2 linked regions of the Rhodobacter capsulatus SB 1003 genome follow. The protein of the gene in region 1 binds, or shares a complex with, the protein of each later gene. Links are inferred from orthologs where the notes say so. Each region holds a gene or a part of one and is shown on either strand. Other genes may lie near its edges. The genes, in order: carB and carA.

Region 1 (9,173 bases):
GGGCAACCACGCGCAGCGCACGGCGCGGCTTTTGGGCATCAAGATCCCGGCGATTCCGGTGGAACATCAGTTCATCGTCACCGAGCCCGATCCGATGCTGCAGGAATGGCGCAAGAATAACCCGGAACACCCGGTTCTGCGCGATGCCGATGCGAAATGGTATGTGCGCGAGGAACGCGGCGGCTGGATCCTTGGGCCCTATGAAAAGGGCGCCCCGGCCCGGTTCCTTTATGACGTGCCGGAAACCTTCCGCGCCGATCTCTTCCCGCTCGATCTGGAGCGGATCGAGGCGGAATACATGTCGATGATCCACCGGATTCCCTCTTCGGAAACCGTTGGTCTGAAAGACGATTTCAACGGCCCGATCTGCTACACGCCCGATGGCAACCCGCTGGTCGGTCCGGCCCCGGGTCTGCGCAACATGTGGCTGGCGGAAGGGTTCTCGTTCGGCATCACCGCGGCGGGCGGCACCGGCTATTATCTGGCGCAGCTGATGGTGAATGGCGAGGCCGAGATCGACATGGCCAGCCTTGATCCGAAGCGTTACGGCAACTGGATGACCACCGAATATGCCGCGCGCAAGAACGAGGAATGCTACGACCACGTCTTCATCCTGCACCACCCGGATGAAGAACGCGAAGCCTGCCGCCCGCTGCGCACGGCGCCCGCCTATGACCGCCAGATCGCGCTGGGCGCGCAGATGGGTCAGGTGAACGGCTGGGAACGCCCGAACTATTATGGCCCGGTTGATGCGCCCGCCGATTTCGACCACAATTCCCGCAGCTTCCGCCGCGGCGCCTGGTGGCCGCATGCGGTCGCGGAAGCGCAAGCGATCCGCGACACCGCGGGGATCATCGACGCCTCGGCCTTCACCAAGCATCTGGTGCGCGGTCCGGGCGCGACGGCCTTCCTCGACCACTTCACCTGCAACAAGCTGCCCGCGGTGGGGCGGATCAACCTGACCTATGCGCTGACCGATGCGGGCACGACGCGGACGGAATATACGATCGTCCGTCTGGCGGAGAACGAGTACTACCTGATCTCTGCCGGGGCCTGGACCGCCTATGATTATGATTTCCTGCAGAAATCTGCCGATGACTTCATGGCGCAGGGCGGCGGGCACATCGACATCCACGATGTCACCACGCAATGGGGCGTCTATGCGCTGGCCGGTCCGAATGCGCGCGCGATCCTGGCCGAAATCGTCAAGGATGCGGCGCCGGACACCGTTCTGGGCAACAAGCGCTTCCCCTGGCTCAGCTGCCGCACCATCGAGCTTGGCATGTGCCCGGTGCGGGCAATCCGCGTGGCCTATACCGGCGAGCTTGGCTGGGAACTGCATTACCCGATCGAATTCGGCCGCTACCTCTGGGATCTGATCTGGTCGGTCGGGCCGAAACACGGGCTGAAACCCGTGGGCGCGCGGGCGCAGAACTGGCTGCGGCAGGAAAAGAGCTATCGCGCCTTCGGCAACGAACTGGGCCGCGACGCGACGCCGATGGAAGCCGGGCTTGATCGCTTCATCGACCTGTCGAAGGAGTTCCGCGGCAAACAGGCGATGCTCGACACCGGCATTCGCGCGAAATGCGTGACGCTGCTCATCGACGGGCCGTCGGACACCGATCCCTGGGGCAAGGAAGCGCTGATCCACAACGGCGAAAAGGTCGGGCGTCTGACCTCGGGCGGCTGGTCGGTGGCCTTCGGCAAGCAGATCGGCATGGGCTATGTCCGCCCCGATCTGGCCGAGGTGGGCACCAAGCTGAAGGTGAAGATCCAGCTGAAGGAATGGGATGCGGTGGTGACTGAGGACAGCCCGCATGATCCGACGAACGCCCGCATCCGCAAGGATGGCTGAAACAGGCGGGCCGGGGGAAACCCCGGCCCGTTCGCTTCGGGCCCCCGTCGCAAGGGCGTATTTGGACCAAGAAAAAGCGGGCGTGTTTTTTCTTGGTGAAAATACGCCGGGGGGAGACTTGGCCGAAGGCCAAGAGGGGGGCAGCGCCCCCCTTTCTCCGTTCAGCGCTGGGCGCGGGCAGAGAGCCAGGCGCCCCAGGCCGCGCGCGAGCCTGCAAAGGCGTTGATGTCGACGATGCCGCCGACGCCCGGCACGACGCCGGTGCCGGTATATTGCCAGAAGGTCCAGCGCTCGCCCGGGTAGCGCTCGGAGGGATGCGCCGTCACCGCGCGCAGCCAGAAATCCACCCCCGACAGGCTGCCCAGATCGTTGTCCTTGTAGAAACCCGGCGTGGTGTAGACGACGGGTTGGGTGCCGTAATGGCGTTCGAGCAGGCTCAGGAAGGTGCGCATCTCGGACCGCACCTTGGCGGCCTCGGGGCGCAGCTTGCAGCTGGGCGAATCGGGGTTCCATTCGATGTCGAGCACCGGCGGCAGATCGCCCGCCACTTTCGGCACGTTGCGGATGAACCAGGCCGCCTGTTCCGAGGCCGGGCGGCAGAAATAGAAGAAATGATAGCCGCCGACCGGCACCCCCGCCGCCCGCGCCGCGCCGGCATTCAGCGCGAAGCCCGGATCGACGCGGTCGCCGCCCTCGGTCGCCTTGAGCCAGGCAAAGGACACCCCCGCCTGCCGCGCCGCCCGCCAGTCGATCGCGCCCTGATAGCGCGACGCATCGAGCCCGTGCACGGCGTAATGCGCGGGCGTGATGCCCTGCCATTCATGCGGATCGGTGTCGCCAAAGCCGCGGGGCAGGCCGGGGGCGCGGTAAGCGGCGGCATCGAGGCCCGAGGGCGATTCGAGCCGCCCCTTGACCGCGCCGTGATGTCCGCGCCCGTGATGCCCGCAGCCCAGAACCAGCGCGCACAGCGCCGTGGTGAAAATGAGTGTCGAAATCCGCATGCCTGCTCTGCCCGTGCTGGTCTGATTGCGCCAAGGGTGACGCAAAACGCCCCCGCTGTCACGGGGGCGCAGCCGGGCTGGCGGAAATTTGCGCCGCTCAGGCGGTGGTGGGGGTGCCCGCCTGCTCGGCGGCAAGTTCGTCCCAGCAGGCCAAGGCATGGGCCGCATACATCATCGCCGGGCCGCCGCCCATCTGGATCGCCACGGCGCAGATGTCGGCGAATTCCTCGCGCGTGCCGCCCGCGCGCATCATCGCGCCGATGTGAAAGCCGATGCAGGGCTCGCAGCGCTGCGCGATGCCCATGGCCAGCGCGATCCATTCCTTTTGCCGCTTGTCCATCACCCCGTTCTCGGTGATGGCCTTTTCCATCTCGCCAAAGCCGCGCATCGCCTCGGGGATGATCTTGCGCATCACCCGCAGCTCGCCGCGCATCGTCTCGATCTTCGTCTTGTAGCTCATCTGGGCCTCCTGATTTGAGACCTTGATATATTCAAATTATGGAATGTCAATCGAAACGCGACGGCGCAAGCGCGGACAGAAGCGCGCGGTCGAGCGCGGGCGGGCGGCCCGCGATCAGATCGGCCACAAGTTCGGCGGCCGCAGGGGCCAGCTGGAAGCCGTAGCCGCCCTGACCGGCCAGCCAGAAAAATCCGGGCGCGGCGGTGTCAAAGCCGATCACCGGGGCACGGTCCGGCGCAAAGCTGCGCAGCCCGGCCCAATTCGCCAGAAGCCGGGTCACCGGGGCGGTCACCGCCTCCTCATAGCGCGCCAGCCCCTCGGCCAGAACCATGTCATCGGCCCAGGCGTCCTGCGGCTCCATCGGGTCCTCGTCGGCGGGGGAAACGATCAGCGCCCCGGCATCGGGCTTCATGTACCAGTCTTCGCCGCCGCCGATCACCATCGGCCAGCGGCGGACATCCAGTCCCTCGGGGGCCGGAATGCGCGCCATCGAGCGGCGCAGCGGCGTGATGCCAAGCGGCCTTGCCCCGGCCAGCGCGGCCACCTGATCGGCCCAGGCGCCTGCGGCATTGATCACGATCTTCGCGGTGAAGATGGCGCCCGCGGCCTCGACCTCCCAGCCCGCGGGGGTGCGGGTGATCCGGGCGGCGCGGGACCGGGTGCGGATCGTGGCGCCTGCCGCCCGGGCCTCGCGGGTGTAGCGGGCCAGAAGCGCGTCGGTGTCGATGTCCTTCGCCCGGTCGGCATAGCCCGCAAAGGCGACCGTTTCGGGGTTCAGGATCGGCCAGAGCGCCTGCGCCTCGGGGATCGTCAGCGCCTCCAGTTGAAAATGTGCAAGATGGTCGCGAAACCGGGCCTCGTGACCCGCGTCATCGACCACCATCAGCCCGCGCGGGGTCAGCAGCCCGGAGCCTTCGTAGAAGCCCTGCGAGGCAAGCGAGAGCGCCACCACGACCGGATTGCCATAACGCGGTTCATAAAGCGCGGCCGAGCGGGCAGAGGCGTGATAGGCCAGATCGGCCTCGGCCTCGAGCAGCGTCACCGTGCCGAGGGGGGCGAGATGGGCGGCCGCGGAAAGCCCCGCGATGCCACCGCCAAGAATGAGGAAATCGGTCTGCATGGCGACAGGTTAGGGGGCGACCGGCGCAAAGAAAAGGGTGATTGCGTCGTGCCCCCTTCCGGGCCTAGGCTGAGGACAGCCAAGGAGGGTACGATGAAACAGGTTTGGATGCTTGGACTTCTGCTGGCTCTGGCGGCCTGCGGCGACAGCGTGCCGCTGGTGCCGTTCCTTTAGGGCCGGGATGACAGGGCCGGGGCGCGCTGCTGCGATGCCCCGGCCCCGATCTTGCCTCAGAGGCCCGGCCAGGCCTCGAGGATGCCGCGACGGTCGAAGGTCGCGCCGCGTTTCGCGCCGAAGGTCATCTTCGCGCCGACGCCGATGTAATTGTCGGAATAGGCGTCTTCGAACTTGGCATGGCCGACCTGTGCGGTCAGGGCATATTGGCCGATGCGGTATTCGCCTTCGAGCTGCACGCGCGAGGCGTCGAGCGTCACCACTTCGGCGCGGTCATAGGACAGCCCGACGCTGGCCGCTTCCGAGGCGTTGTAGGTGGTGCCAAGGCCCAGCAGCGTCGCGTTCATGTCGTTCTGCGTGCCGCTGGCAAGGTAGATGTCGCTCTCGAACGCGCCGAATTCCAGCCCGGCTTCAAGGCCGGTGTAGTTCAGGCCAAGGCCCAGCTCGTTGCTGTCCGAGCGCCCGGCGAAGACGCCGAACGAGGCAGTGTCATTGGCGTGATAGATGCCGTGCACGGTGGCTTCGTAGCCGTCGGCCTCCAGCGAGCGGACTTTGGCATAGGCCAGATCGCCCTGCAGGCTGAAGTTCGGGTCGATGCCGTATTCGGCGCTGCCCGACAGCGTTTTCTTGTCCAGACGGCCGTTGTCGTCGTTCATCAGCGTGTTGTAGTCGAGCCCGATCGAGGCCCCGGTCAGCTCGCCCGCCATCGCGGCATGCGAGAAAAGCGCGGCCGCACAGGCCGCGGTGAGGATGATGCGTTTCATTCCTGCCTCCAGTTTCTGTATGTGAACCGGGGCTTACGCCTGTGGCTGCGGTGGGGCAATGACCCGCACGGGCTTGTGAAGGCGCTGCGGCATCCTGCCCCCCCCCCGACGGGAGGGCAGGGCTGGTTTCGGGCGGCAAGGCGCCCGCGGCGCGGCCGTGCCTGCTTACGCCTGCAGCGGCCGGACCGAGATTTCGCCCTCGGCGCGGCTCTTCATCGCGGCGACGGCGGCGATGGAGGCGGCGGCGGTGGTGAAATAGGGGATCTTGTCGTAAAGCGCGACGGCGCGGATCTCGCGGCTGTCCGACACCGACTGGTTGCCATCGGTGGTGTTGAAGACCAGCGCGATATCGCCGTTCTTGAGCCGGTCGACGATGTTCGGACGGCCCTCGTAGACCTTGTTCACCGCCTCGGCCTCGACGCCCTTTTCCTTCAGCCAGGCGCCGGTGCCACGGGTGGCAACGAGCGTGAAGCCCATCGCGATCAGATCGCGGGCGGCATTGGCCAGATCGTCCGACTTGTCGGCATCCTTGATCGACAGGAACACCCGGCCGCTTTCCGGCAGATGCGTGCCCGCGCCCATCTGCGCCTTGAGGAAGGCGCGCGGGAAGTTGCGGTCCCAGCCCATCACCTCGCCGGTCGAGCGCATTTCCGGCCCAAGCAGCGTATCGACACCCGGGAAGCGGGCAAAGGGCAGCACCGCTTCCTTGACCGAGAACCAGGGCGTGTTCGGATCGGCCAAGGTCAGCGGATCGGCGAAGGGCAGGGGGGTCTCCGGGCCGACACCTTCGGGATAGGCGGCGCGCAGCGGGAAATTCGCCATCGGCTCGCCCGCCATCAGCCGCGCCGCGATCGAGGCAATGGCGCTGTCGGTCGCCTTGGCGACGAAGGGCACGGTGCGGCTGGCGCGCGGGTTCACCTCCAGCACATAGATCACCCCGTCCTTGATCGCGAATTGCACGTTCATCAGCCCGACGACGCCAAGCGCCAGCGCCATTTTCTCGGTCTGGGCTTTCAGCTCCGCCACGGTCTCGCGCGAGAGCGAATAGGGCGGCAGCGAGCAGGCGGAATCGCCCGAATGGACGCCCGCTTCCTCGATATGCTGCATGATCCCCGCGACATGGACGGTCTTGCCATCCGAGAGCGCATCCACATCCACCTCGATCGCGCCCGAAAGATAGCTGTCGAGCAGAACCGGGCTGTCGCCCGAGACGGTGACGGCGGTGGTGATGTAGCGTTTCAGATGCTCGGTGTCGCGGACGATTTCCATGGCGCGGCCGCCCAGAACATAGGACGGGCGAATGACCAGCGGATAGCCGACACGGCCCGCAATTTCAAAGGCTTGCGCCTCGGTCGAGGCGATGCCGTTGACCGGCTGCTTCAGCTCCAGATCGTTGAGCAGCTGCTGGAAGCGCTCGCGGTCTTCGGCGAGGTCGATGGCGTCCGGCGTGGTGCCCAGGATCGGAATCCCCTCGGCTTCCAGCGCATTCGCGAGCTTCAGCGGCGTCTGGCCGCCGAATTGCACGATCACGCCGTGCAGCGTGCCGTTATCCTGTTCGACGCGCAGGATTTCCAGCACATGTTCCAGCGTCAGCGGCTCGAAATAGAGCCGGTCCGAGGTGTCATAGTCGGTCGACACCGTTTCCGGGTTGCAGTTGATCATGATGGTTTCATAACCCGCCTTCGTCAGCGCGAAGCAGGCATGGCAGCAGCAGTAATCGAATTCGATCCCCTGACCGATCCGGTTCGGGCCACCGCCCAGGATGACGACCTTCTTGCGGTCCGAGGGCCGGGCCTCGCATTCGACATCGCCCATCGCCGGGACTTCATAGGTCGAATACATGTAGGGGGTCTGCGCCTCGAATTCGGCGGCGCAGGTGTCGATGCGCTTGAAGACGGCGGTGACGCCCAGATTGCGCCGCGCGCGGCGGACCTGACCCTCGTCGCGGCCGGTCAGTTTCGCCAGACGCGCATCGGTGAAGCCCATCATCTTCAGCTTGCGCAGGCCCTTTTCATCAAGCGGCAGGCCGTTCTTGCGGATCGCGGCCTCGGCCTCGACGATTTCGCGGATGCGGGCGAGGAACCACGGATCAAAGGCGGTGGCGGTGACGATTTCCTCGTCGCTCAGCCCGTGGCGCATCGCCTGCGCAATCAGCCGCATCCGGTCCGGGGTCTGACGCGAGATCGCCTTGATCACGGCGGCCTTGTCGGGCGCGCCCTCGATGGCGATTTCGTCAAAGCCGGTCAGGCCGGTTTCCATCGAGGCCAGCGCCTTTTGCACCGATTCGTGGAAGGTCCGGCCAATCGCCATCGCCTCGCCCACCGATTTCATCGCGGTGGTCAGCTCGGGCTTGGAACCGGGGAATTTCTCGAACGCAAAGCGCGGGATCTTGGTCACGACATAGTCGATGGTGGGTTCGAAGGACGCGGGCGTGACCTTGGTGATGTCGTTGTCAAGTTCATCGAGCGTGTAGCCGACGGCCAGTTTCGCCGCGATCTTCGCAATCGGGAAACCCGTGGCTTTCGAGGCCAGCGCCGAGGACCGCGACACCCGCGGGTTCATCTCGATCACCACCATGCGCCCGTCTTTCGGGTTGATCGCCCATTGCACGTTCGAGCCGCCGGTTTCGACACCGATTTCGCGCAGAACGGCAATCGAGCCGTTGCGCATGATCTGATATTCCTTGTCGGTCAGCGTCAGCGCCGGGGCGACGGTGATGGAATCGCCGGTGTGCACGCCCATCGGATCGACGTTTTCGATCGAGCAGACGATGATGGCATTGTCGGCTTTGTCGCGGACAACCTCCATCTCGTATTCTTTCCAGCCCAGCAGCGATTCATCGATCAGCACCTGCGCCACGGGCGAAGCATCAAGGCCCGAGCGCACGATGGCCTCGTAATCGTCGCGGTTATAGGCGACGCCGCCGCCGGTGCCGCCAAGGGTAAAGGCCGGGCGGATGATCGCGGGCAGGCCGATATGTTCCAGATCGATCAGCGCCTGACGCACGCCGGCCGAGATGTCGTATTTGCCGTTTTCCAGCTTCGGCGCCGAGATGATCGTGGCTTTCGGGTTTTCCAGCCCGATCCGGTCCATCGCCTCGCGGAAAAGCTTGCGGTCTTCGGCCATCTCGATGGCCTCGCGGTTGGCGCCGATCAGCTCGACCCCGAATTTCTCCAGCACGCCCATGTCGGCCAAGGCAAGCGAGGTGTTCAGGCCGGTCTGCCCGCCCATCGTCGGCAAAAGCGCGTCGGGGCGTTCCTTTTCGATGATCTTCGCCACGACCTCGGGGGTGATCGGCTCGATATAGGTCGCATCGGCCATTTCCGGGTCGGTCATGATCGTCGCCGGGTTCGAGTTCACCAGAATGACCCGGTAGCCTTCTTCCCGCAGGGCCTTGCAGGCTTGCGCGCCGGAATAGTCGAATTCGCAGGCCTGCCCGATGATGATGGGACCGGCGCCGATGATGAGGATGGACTGGATGTCGGTTCTCTTCGGCATGGGGGACCCCTTCATGGATGGCGCGGCAAGACGCACCGGGCCTTGGGGTCCGGTGCGCAAATTGATGGGCGTTATAGTCGGGTGGCGGCGCGGCGCAAGCATCATTCCATGCGCGGCGGGCGGATTTGACCGCGGCCGCGGGCAGGGTGGCTTGACTTTGTCCGGCCTTCGCGGTTGATCGGGCGTCGATACGACAAGCCCGGGAAAGGGGAGAGTGATGCACGCCTATCGCAGCCATACCTGCGCCGCCCTCAGCGCCGCGAATGCGGGTGAGGAAGTTCGTCTGTCCGGCTGGGTGCAT
Region 2 (8,165 bases), 740 kb from region 1 along the record:
GTGTCATGGCTGAAGTCGAGCACGTCGTGATCCACCCCGCCCGCGGTGGTGGTCCCCCCGCCGAAGACGGTGTCATTGCCCCAGTCCGATTCGAAATAGATCCGGTCGGCGTCGGCCTCGCCATAGATCAGATCGTTGCCGCTGTTGCCCGCCAGCAGATCGGCGCCGTCGCCGCCATGGATCGTGTCCTGACCGGTCCCGCCAAGCAGCAGGTCGACGCCCGCGCCACCGTCAAGACTGTCGTCACCGGCGCAGCCCTGGATCGTGTCGGCGCCGGTGCCGCCAAGCAGCGTGTCATTGCCGTCCTCGCCCAGGATCGAATCGTTGTCGGCGCCGCCATCCACCAGATCATTGCCCGATCCGGCCCAGATCGTGTCATTGCCCGCATCGCCAAACAGCGTGTCATTCCAGACATATCCGGTCGTGCCGACGTAATCGTCGATGTAATCGTCGCCAAGGCCGCCGTGCACGCAATCGCCGCCGGTGCCGAAGGTGATCGAATCATTGCCCGCGCCGCCGTCGATCGTGTCGGCCCCGCCCTCGGTGGCGATCGTGTCATTGCCCGCCCCGGCGGCGATGCTGTCGTTGTAGGCCCCGCCCTGGATCGTGTTGACATGATCGGGGTCGAAGCTCATCGAGGCCAGCGTGCTGTAAAGCGGCCCGGTCGAGACATCGGCGCCGTACATCCCGTCGTTGACGCCCGAGACGTGATAGGTCACCCCCGGCGTCAGCGGGTTTGTCGCCACCTCGCCGATGATCGTGCCGCCGATTTCCAGCGTATACATGTGCACGACCGTGCCCGAGGGATCGGTGAAGGTCGAAGACCATTCGACATAGACACGCCCGGAGTAAAGCAGCGTGCCGCCCGCGTCATAGACCGCGACGGACTGGGTCGAATCGTTGCCGTATTCGTCGGCCATGAAATTGCTGTCGCCCGACAGGGACGTATCGTCATCGGTAAAGACGAATGTCCGCCGCGAGGTCGAATAATCCCAGGCGGGATCGACCTTGAACTGCGCCCCCGGCCAGAGCGTCGAGCCTCCGCCCTCGACCTGGAACTGGGCCCCATACAATCCCTGAACAGTCCAGGTCGTCATCTTCCGCCGCCTCACCCGCCCCCGACGTCGCGGCCGGGCATCCGCGCGAGCGTGCCGCAATTTCCTCAATGCAGCCTTAACGCGGGCGGAAATCCCCCTGTTTTCAAGCCGAAGCCCGAGGGCAAGCAATGACGCAGCCGGAAATGACGAAGCCCGGGGTGGTGCCCCGGGCTTGCGGCCATCCGGCCAGTGGTGCGGTTGAAAAGACTCGAACTTTCACGGGAGTTACCCCACAGCGACCTCAACGCTGCGCGTCTACCAATTCCGCCACAACCGCATGTTCTGGCTTGGTGAGGGGCGATTTAGCCGAGCCTGCAGGGAATGAAAAGCCCCAATTTGCGGGTTTCGGAAAATCTCTTGCGCGACGCCGGGGCAGGACCGCCCCCGCCCGGCCCGAATCCGGCTTGAGACACGCAAGCGATTGTTTTACCCCAAGGGCAGGAGAGTTGCGCATGCCTGAATGGATCACCTCGGATCGTCCCGTGCCCTACCCCGACGCGCTGGCCTTCATGGAAGCGCGGGTGGCCGCGATCGCCGCGGGTACCGCGCCCGAGGCGATCTGGCTGCTGGAACATCCCGCCCTTTACACCGCGGGCACCTCGGCGCGGGCCGCCGATCTGACCGACCCGGACCGGTTCCCGGTCTACGCGGCCGGGCGCGGCGGCCAATACACCTATCACGGCCCCGGGCAGCGCGTCGTCTATGTCATGCTTGATCTGAACAAGCGCGGCCGCGACGTGCGCTGCTTCGTGCAGGCGCTGGAAACCTGGGTGATCGGCGCGCTGGCCGAATTCAACGTCAAGGGCGAGATCCGCGACGGTCGCGTCGGCGTCTGGGTGACCCGCCCCGAGAAGCCGCCGATGCCCGATGGCACGCCGCGCGAGGACAAGATCGCCGCGATCGGGGTGAAGCTGCGGCGCTGGATCAGCTTTCACGGCCTCTCGATCAATGTCGACCCGGATCTGAGCCATTTTTCCGGCATCGTGCCCTGCGGCATCCGCGAGCATGGCGTGACCTCGCTCGTCGATCTGGGGCTGCCGGTGACGATGGCCGATCTCGACCTGGCGCTGCGGGCCCGGTTCGAGACCGATTTCACCCCGCGCTGCGGCGGCTGAGCCGCGCCGCAAGGCCTGCCGGAGGGGCGGCATTTCATCTGGCATTCACTTTGCGTCCGGATTCTTGCCCCGCGGGTCATGGAATTGAAACAAAGGGATATGCGCGACCTTTTGCCTTGTGGTAAAGCGTGGACCGGGTAAGGAATCTGCCCCTTGGCCCCGGCTCCAGACCGGGCAAGCAAACAGACCAAGGATACAGCGATGAAGATCAGCCTCACTGCCGCCACTGTCGCCGCGCTCGTGCTCGCCGCCCCCGCTTTCGCGGGCGACGCCGCGAAGGGCGAAAAAGAATTCAACAAGTGCAAGACCTGCCACTCGATCATCGCGCCCGACGGGACCGAGATCGTGAAAGGCGCGAAGACCGGCCCGAACCTCTACGGCGTCGTCGGCCGCACCGCCGGCACCTACCCGGAGTTCAAATACAAGGACTCGATCGTCGCGCTCGGCGCCTCGGGCTTCGCCTGGACCGAGGAAGACATCGCGACCTATGTGAAAGACCCGGGCGCCTTCCTGAAGGAAAAACTCGACGACAAGAAAGCCAAGACCGGCATGGCGTTCAAACTCGCCAAGGGCGGCGAAGACGTCGCGGCCTATCTGGCCTCGGTCGTGAAATAAGATCCGGCAGATCCGGTTCCGGGCCCGGTCGGTTCTCCGACCGGGCCTTTTCATTTGGCCAGGACGGCCGGAGGGCGTAGCCTGCAAGGATCAACCGGAGGTTTCCGATGCAGCTGCGCTATGTCATCCTTTACGTGCCCGACGTCCCCGCCACGATGGCCTTCTATGCCGAAGCCTTCGGGCTTGAGCGCGGCTTCCTGCACGAAAGCGGCACTTTCGGCGAAATGGTCACCGGCGCCACGAAGCTCTGCTTCACCGCGGTGTCGCTGATGGAACAGATCGGCAAACAGGTCGCCACGACGCCCCCCGCCCTGCCCTCCTTCGAACTCGCCTTCGAGACCGAAGACGTTGCCGCCGCCCTCGCCCGCGCCCTTGCCGCGGGCGCCAGCCTCGTGCAGGGGGTCGAGCGCATGGACTGGGGCCAGACCACCGCCTATGTCCGCAGCCCCGAAGGCACGCTGGTCGAGATCTGCACCCCCGTCACGGCATGAGCCCGGCTGCGCTTTCACCTTGGCGAAAATATCCCGGGGGGAGTCCGAAGGACGGGGGGCAGCGGCCCGCTCTGCGCCCGACCGCACGCCAACCGCATGATTTTCCTCACAATCTTATTCCCGCCCGCAGGTCTTGACCAATCCTGCCCCTCCCCGTAGGTTCGGTCGAATTTTGCCCCGGAGAGTCGCGCCATGCCCATGAGCCCCCAGTCGTCGGAAAAACCCACCGCGCTCATCGTCACCGCAGACGGACAGCTCTTCTACGGCCGAGGCTTCGGGGCCACCGGCGAAACCGTCGCCGAGCTGGTCTTCAACACCGCGATGACCGGCTATCAGGAAATCATGACCGACCCGTCTTACGCCGGTCAGGTCGTCACCTTCACCTTCCCCCATGTCGGCAATGTCGGCGTCACCCCCGAGGATGACGAGACCGCCGAGCCCGTCGCCGCCGGTCTGGTGGTGAAATGGGACCCGACCGAGCCCTCGAACTGGCGGTCGGTGGAAAATCTGGTCGGCTGGCTGCAAAAGCGCGGCCGGATCGGCGTCGGCGGCATCGACACGCGGCGCCTGACCCGGGCGATCCGGCAGCAGGGCGCGCCCCATGTGGCGATCGCCCACAACCCCGAGGGCGTCTTCGACATCGAGGCGCTGGTGAAAAAGGCCCGCGACTGGAAGGGGCTTGTCGGGCTTGACCTGGCGAAAGACGTCACCTGCGCGCAAAGCTACACCTGGGACGAACAGCGCTGGGCCTGGCCCGAGGGCTACACCCGCCGCGAGGGTCCCGGCTTCAAGGTCGTCGCGATCGATTACGGCGCGAAACGCAACATCCTGCGCTGCCTTGCCTCGGCCGGTTGCGACGTCACCGTTCTGCCCGCCACTGCCACCGCCGAGGATGTCCTGGCGCTGAACCCCGAGGGCGTGTTCCTGTCGAACGGCCCGGGGGATCCGGCGGCGACCGGCGCCTATGCCGTGCCGATGATCCAGGGCGTTCTGGCGACCGATCTGCCGCTCTTCGGGATCTGCCTTGGCCATCAGATGCTGGCACTGGCGCTGGGCGCGAAGACGATCAAGATGAACCACGGCCATCACGGCGCGAACCATCCGGTCAAGGATCTCACCACCGGCAAGGTCGAGATCACCTCGATGAACCACGGCTTCGCCGTCGATGCCCAGACCCTGCCCGCGGGCGTCAAGGAAACCCATGTCAGCCTGTTCGACGGGTCGAACTGCGGCATCGCGGTCGAGAATCGCCCCGTCTTCTCGGTGCAATATCACCCCGAAGCCAGCCCCGGACCGCAGGACAGCCTGTATCTCTTCGAGCGTTTCGCCGCTGCGATGGCCGCCCGCCGCGCGGCCTGACGCAAGTTATCCACAGACGTTCGCGCTGTGTTCCGGCCGCCTTCGGGCGGCCGAAAAAATGACTCGCAGAATCCGCTTCAACAGGCGTTTTGGTTAACCCAAGATTAACCAAAAAGGCGAAACTGTGACCCCGTATTCTACCCGGGGGCGAAATGCGCGGATCCAGTCATCTCAATGCAAGGCGCGTCGCGGCTGTGGCCCCCTGGCCGAAAGCCTCGGTCGCGGACGCATCGCCCCCGCAGGACGGGGCCCCCGACGCGGCAGAGGCCGGGGGGGTGACGATCGGGCGGCCACGGCGGCCGCAGCCGGATCGTCGGCAACTGGGGCAGATCCTGCTGGAGATGGGGGCGGTGCAGCCGGGCGATCTGCTCAAGGCGCTGGCGCTGCGCAACCGTCAGGACGTGCGGCTGGGCGACATCCTTCTGACAAATGGCTGGGTGACCGAGGCCGATCTGATGGCGGCGCTGGCGCGGCAGTCGCATGCGGCGGTGATCGACCTTCTGGCAGAGCCGCCCGATCCGCGCCTGATCGACACGCTCGGCCCCGAACTCTGCCTCAAGGAGGCGATGGTGCCCTGGCGGCGCATCGGCGGCGTCACCCTGATCGCCACCGCCCGGCCCGAACATTTCACCCGGCTCGCCGCCGACCTGCCGCCCGACTACGGTCCCTACCGGATGGCGCTGGCGCCCGAACGCGACGTGCACGGGGCGCTGCTGGCGCGGCGCCAGACCGCCCTGATCCGCCGCGCCGAGGTCAAGGTCGACCCCGACCGCTCCTGCCGCACCCATAACGAGAAACTGGCGGCCCGGCTGGTGCTTGCGGTCACCGCCGTCTCGGTCGCGGGGCTGATCCTGGCCCCGGTGGCGGTCTTTGCGGTGCTGTTCCTCTGGGCGATGGTCACGCTTTACGCCACGATGGGGCTGAAGCTGGTGGCCTGGATCGCCGAGATGACGGCGCAGCGCCGCGCCCGGGCCGGGGCCGCGCAGCGGGCGCTGCGCCCCGCGCCGATGCGGCGGCTGCCGATCATCTCGATCATGGTGCCGCTTTACAAGGAACGCGACATCGCCACGCGGCTGGTCGAACGGCTGTCGCGGCTGAACTGGCCGCGCGAATTGCTCGACATCCTGCTCGTCGTCGAACAGACCGACCGCACCACGCGCGAGGCGCTGTCCGGGGCCACGCTGCCGCGCTGGATGCGCGTCGTCACCGTGCCCGCGGGGCCGATCCAGACCAAGCCGCGGGCGCTGAACTATGCGCTGAACTTCTGCCGCGGCTCGGTGATCGGGGTCTATGACGCCGAGGACATGCCCGAGCCCGAACAGCTGCACATCGTCGCCCGCCGCTTCGCCGAAAGCCCGCCCGAGGTCGCCTGCCTGCAGGGCATTCTGGATTACTACAACCCGCGCACGAACTGGCTCGCGCGCTGTTTCACCATCGAATATGCGGCCTGGTTCCGCGCCATGCTGCCCGGCCTTGCGCGGCTGGGCCTTGTGGTGCCGCTGGGGGGGACGACGCTGTTCTTTCGCCGCGGCCCGCTGGAGGACCTGGGCGGCTGGGATGCGCATAATGTCACCGAAGACGCCGATCTGGGCATCCGTCTGGCGCGGGCGGGCTACCGGACCGAGCTGATCCCGGCGGTCACGCACGAGGAAGCCAATTGCCGCGCCGTGCCCTGGGTCAAGCAGCGCTCGCGCTGGCTCAAGGGCTATGCGATGACCTGGGCCGTGCACATGCGCGATCCGGCGCGGCTTTGGCGCGACCTTGGGCCGAAGCGGTTCTTTGGCGTGCAGATCCTGATCCTCGGCGCGCTGTCGCAATATCTGCTGGCGCCGCTTCTGTGGACCTGCTGGCTGATCCTGTTCGGGATCTGGCATCCGATTTCGGCGATCATGTCGGAAGGGCTGGAAAACTGGCTTCTTTTCACCTTCGTGCTGACCGAGATCATCAACATCACCGTCGGCGCCTGGGCGGTGCGCGGCAAGGACCACCGCCATCTGATCCCCTGGGTGCCGACGCTGAACCTCTATTTTCCCTTGGGCGCGCTGGCGGGCTGGAAGGCGATCTACGAGGTGATCACCAAGCCCTTTTACTGGGACAAGACCGTGCATGGCGTCTTTGACGGGGTGCATCACATGTCCGCCCCGGCGCTGCGCCCGGATCTGGCGACGGAAATGCCGCCGCCCGGCCCGCCGCCGCGCACGCCGCTGGCGCCGCTGATCGACTGAACCGGCTCAGGGATGTTCGGTCCGGGCTTCGGCATCCAGCTTCAGCCGGGTCTCGAAAGCCTGCGAAATGTGATGGCGCAGCGCCCCCGCCGCCGCATCGGCATCGCCCGCGCCGATCGCATCGACAATCGCCTGATGCTCGTCAAGCGCCTTTTCCCCCCGCCCCTCGGCCGCCAGAGAGGTCGTCGCCAGAAGCGCCATCGAGCGATGCACAAGGTCAAGCTGCTGCACCAGATAGCGGTTGTGCGAAGCCAGATGCAGCTGCCGGTGAAAGCGCTTGTTCGCCCGGGCCAGCGCGATCGGATCGTCCTGTTGCGCCCGGTCCAGATCGATCATCTCCTGCAGCACCCGGATTTCCTCGGGCGCGGCATGTTTCGCCGCCAGCCGCGCCGCCAGCGCCTCGAGTTCCGCGCGCACCGCGTAAAGCTCGGCCAGCTGGTTGTGATCAAGCGAGGCGACGATCAACGAACGCCCGTCACGCGCCAGCATCGCCTGGGTCTCCAGCCGTTGCATCGCCTCGCGCACCGGCGTGCGCGACACCCCGAAGCGCTCGGCCAGTTCCGATTCGACCAGCCGGTCCCCCGGTCGGTAAAGCCCGGCATCGATCGCTTCGAGAATGAGCGTATAGGCGTCCTTCTGCATCGAAATCCCGACCTTTCCAATTCCGCGCTCCCATTGTATGCCGCAGTATGCGGACTCGGAGCGGGGGGCAGATTAGGCGCAGCCTTGCGCCGTGACAAGCCGCCACAGTTGCAAATCCGACGCTTTGCCCTACCTGCCCGACGCTTCCTGGTGAGATCATGCCCGCATCCGAGTTTTCCCACGTCTGTCACTGGGTCTTCGACCTTGATCACACGCTGTACCCGCCCTCGGCGCGGCTCTTCGATCAGATCGAAGTGCGGATGACTGCCTATGTGATGCGCGCGCTGGGTGTTGACGCCGCCGAGGCCGACCGGCTGCGCGACCAGTACTGGCGCAGTCACGGCACCACGCTGGCCGGGCTGATGCAGGTGCATGGCGTCGATCCCGCGCCCTATCTGCACGAGGTGCATGACATCGACTTTTCGGCGCTGACGCCCGATCCCGAGCTGCGCGCGGCGATCGCCGATCTGCCGGGGCAGAAGATCGTCTTCACCAACGGCTCGGCGCCCTATGCGCAAAAGGTTCTGGCGGCGCGCGGGCTTGACGGGCTGTTCGACGGCATTTTCGGCGTCGAACATGCCGAGTATCATCCGAAACCCGCCGCCCGCGCCTTTACCACCG

The links.
Region 2: the proteins of carB (region 1) and carA are in contact, whole or in part, in a solved structure (PDB 1KEE), measured with the Escherichia coli proteins. The link is inferred for Rhodobacter capsulatus SB 1003 from one-to-one orthologs.

What each region holds. Positions count from the first base shown.
Region 1 is NC_014034.1:563,331-572,503, forward strand. Bases 5,340-9,173 are described here. They hold carB (carbamoyl-phosphate synthase large subunit), read right to left. Parts: upstream 8,873-9,173; coding sequence 5,540-8,872; downstream 5,340-5,539. Other genes in these bases: RCAP_RS02680 (outer membrane beta-barrel protein), read right to left, coding at 5,340-5,374; aspS (aspartate--tRNA ligase), read left to right, coding at 9,090-9,173. Outside these bases: RCAP_RS02660 (GcvT family protein), read left to right, coding at 1-1,855; RCAP_RS02665 (GH25 family lysozyme), read right to left, coding at 2,017-2,856; RCAP_RS02670 (carboxymuconolactone decarboxylase family protein), read right to left, coding at 2,954-3,316; RCAP_RS02675 (NAD(P)/FAD-dependent oxidoreductase), read right to left, coding at 3,363-4,436; more of RCAP_RS02680, read right to left, coding at 4,667-5,339. UniProt on the Escherichia coli protein: Large subunit of the glutamine-dependent carbamoyl phosphate synthetase (CPSase).
Region 2 is NC_014034.1:1,306,476-1,314,640, reverse strand. The notes cover bases 2,768-5,593. They hold carA (glutamine-hydrolyzing carbamoyl-phosphate synthase small subunit), read left to right. Parts: upstream 2,768-3,510; coding sequence 3,511-4,677; downstream 4,678-5,593. Other genes in these bases: RCAP_RS06175 (glycosyltransferase family 2 protein), read left to right, coding at 4,830-5,593; RCAP_RS06185 (VOC family protein), read left to right, coding at 2,935-3,318; RCAP_RS06190 (c-type cytochrome), read left to right, coding at 2,768-2,827. In the rest of the region: RCAP_RS06205 (Hint domain-containing protein), read right to left, coding at 1-1,097; lipoyl(octanoyl) transferase LipB, read left to right, coding at 1,550-2,212; more of RCAP_RS06190, read left to right, coding at 2,414-2,767; more of RCAP_RS06175, read left to right, coding at 5,594-6,902; RCAP_RS06170 (GntR family transcriptional regulator), read right to left, coding at 6,909-7,544; RCAP_RS06165 (pyrimidine 5'-nucleotidase), read left to right, coding at 7,703-8,165. UniProt on the Escherichia coli protein: Small subunit of the glutamine-dependent carbamoyl phosphate synthetase (CPSase).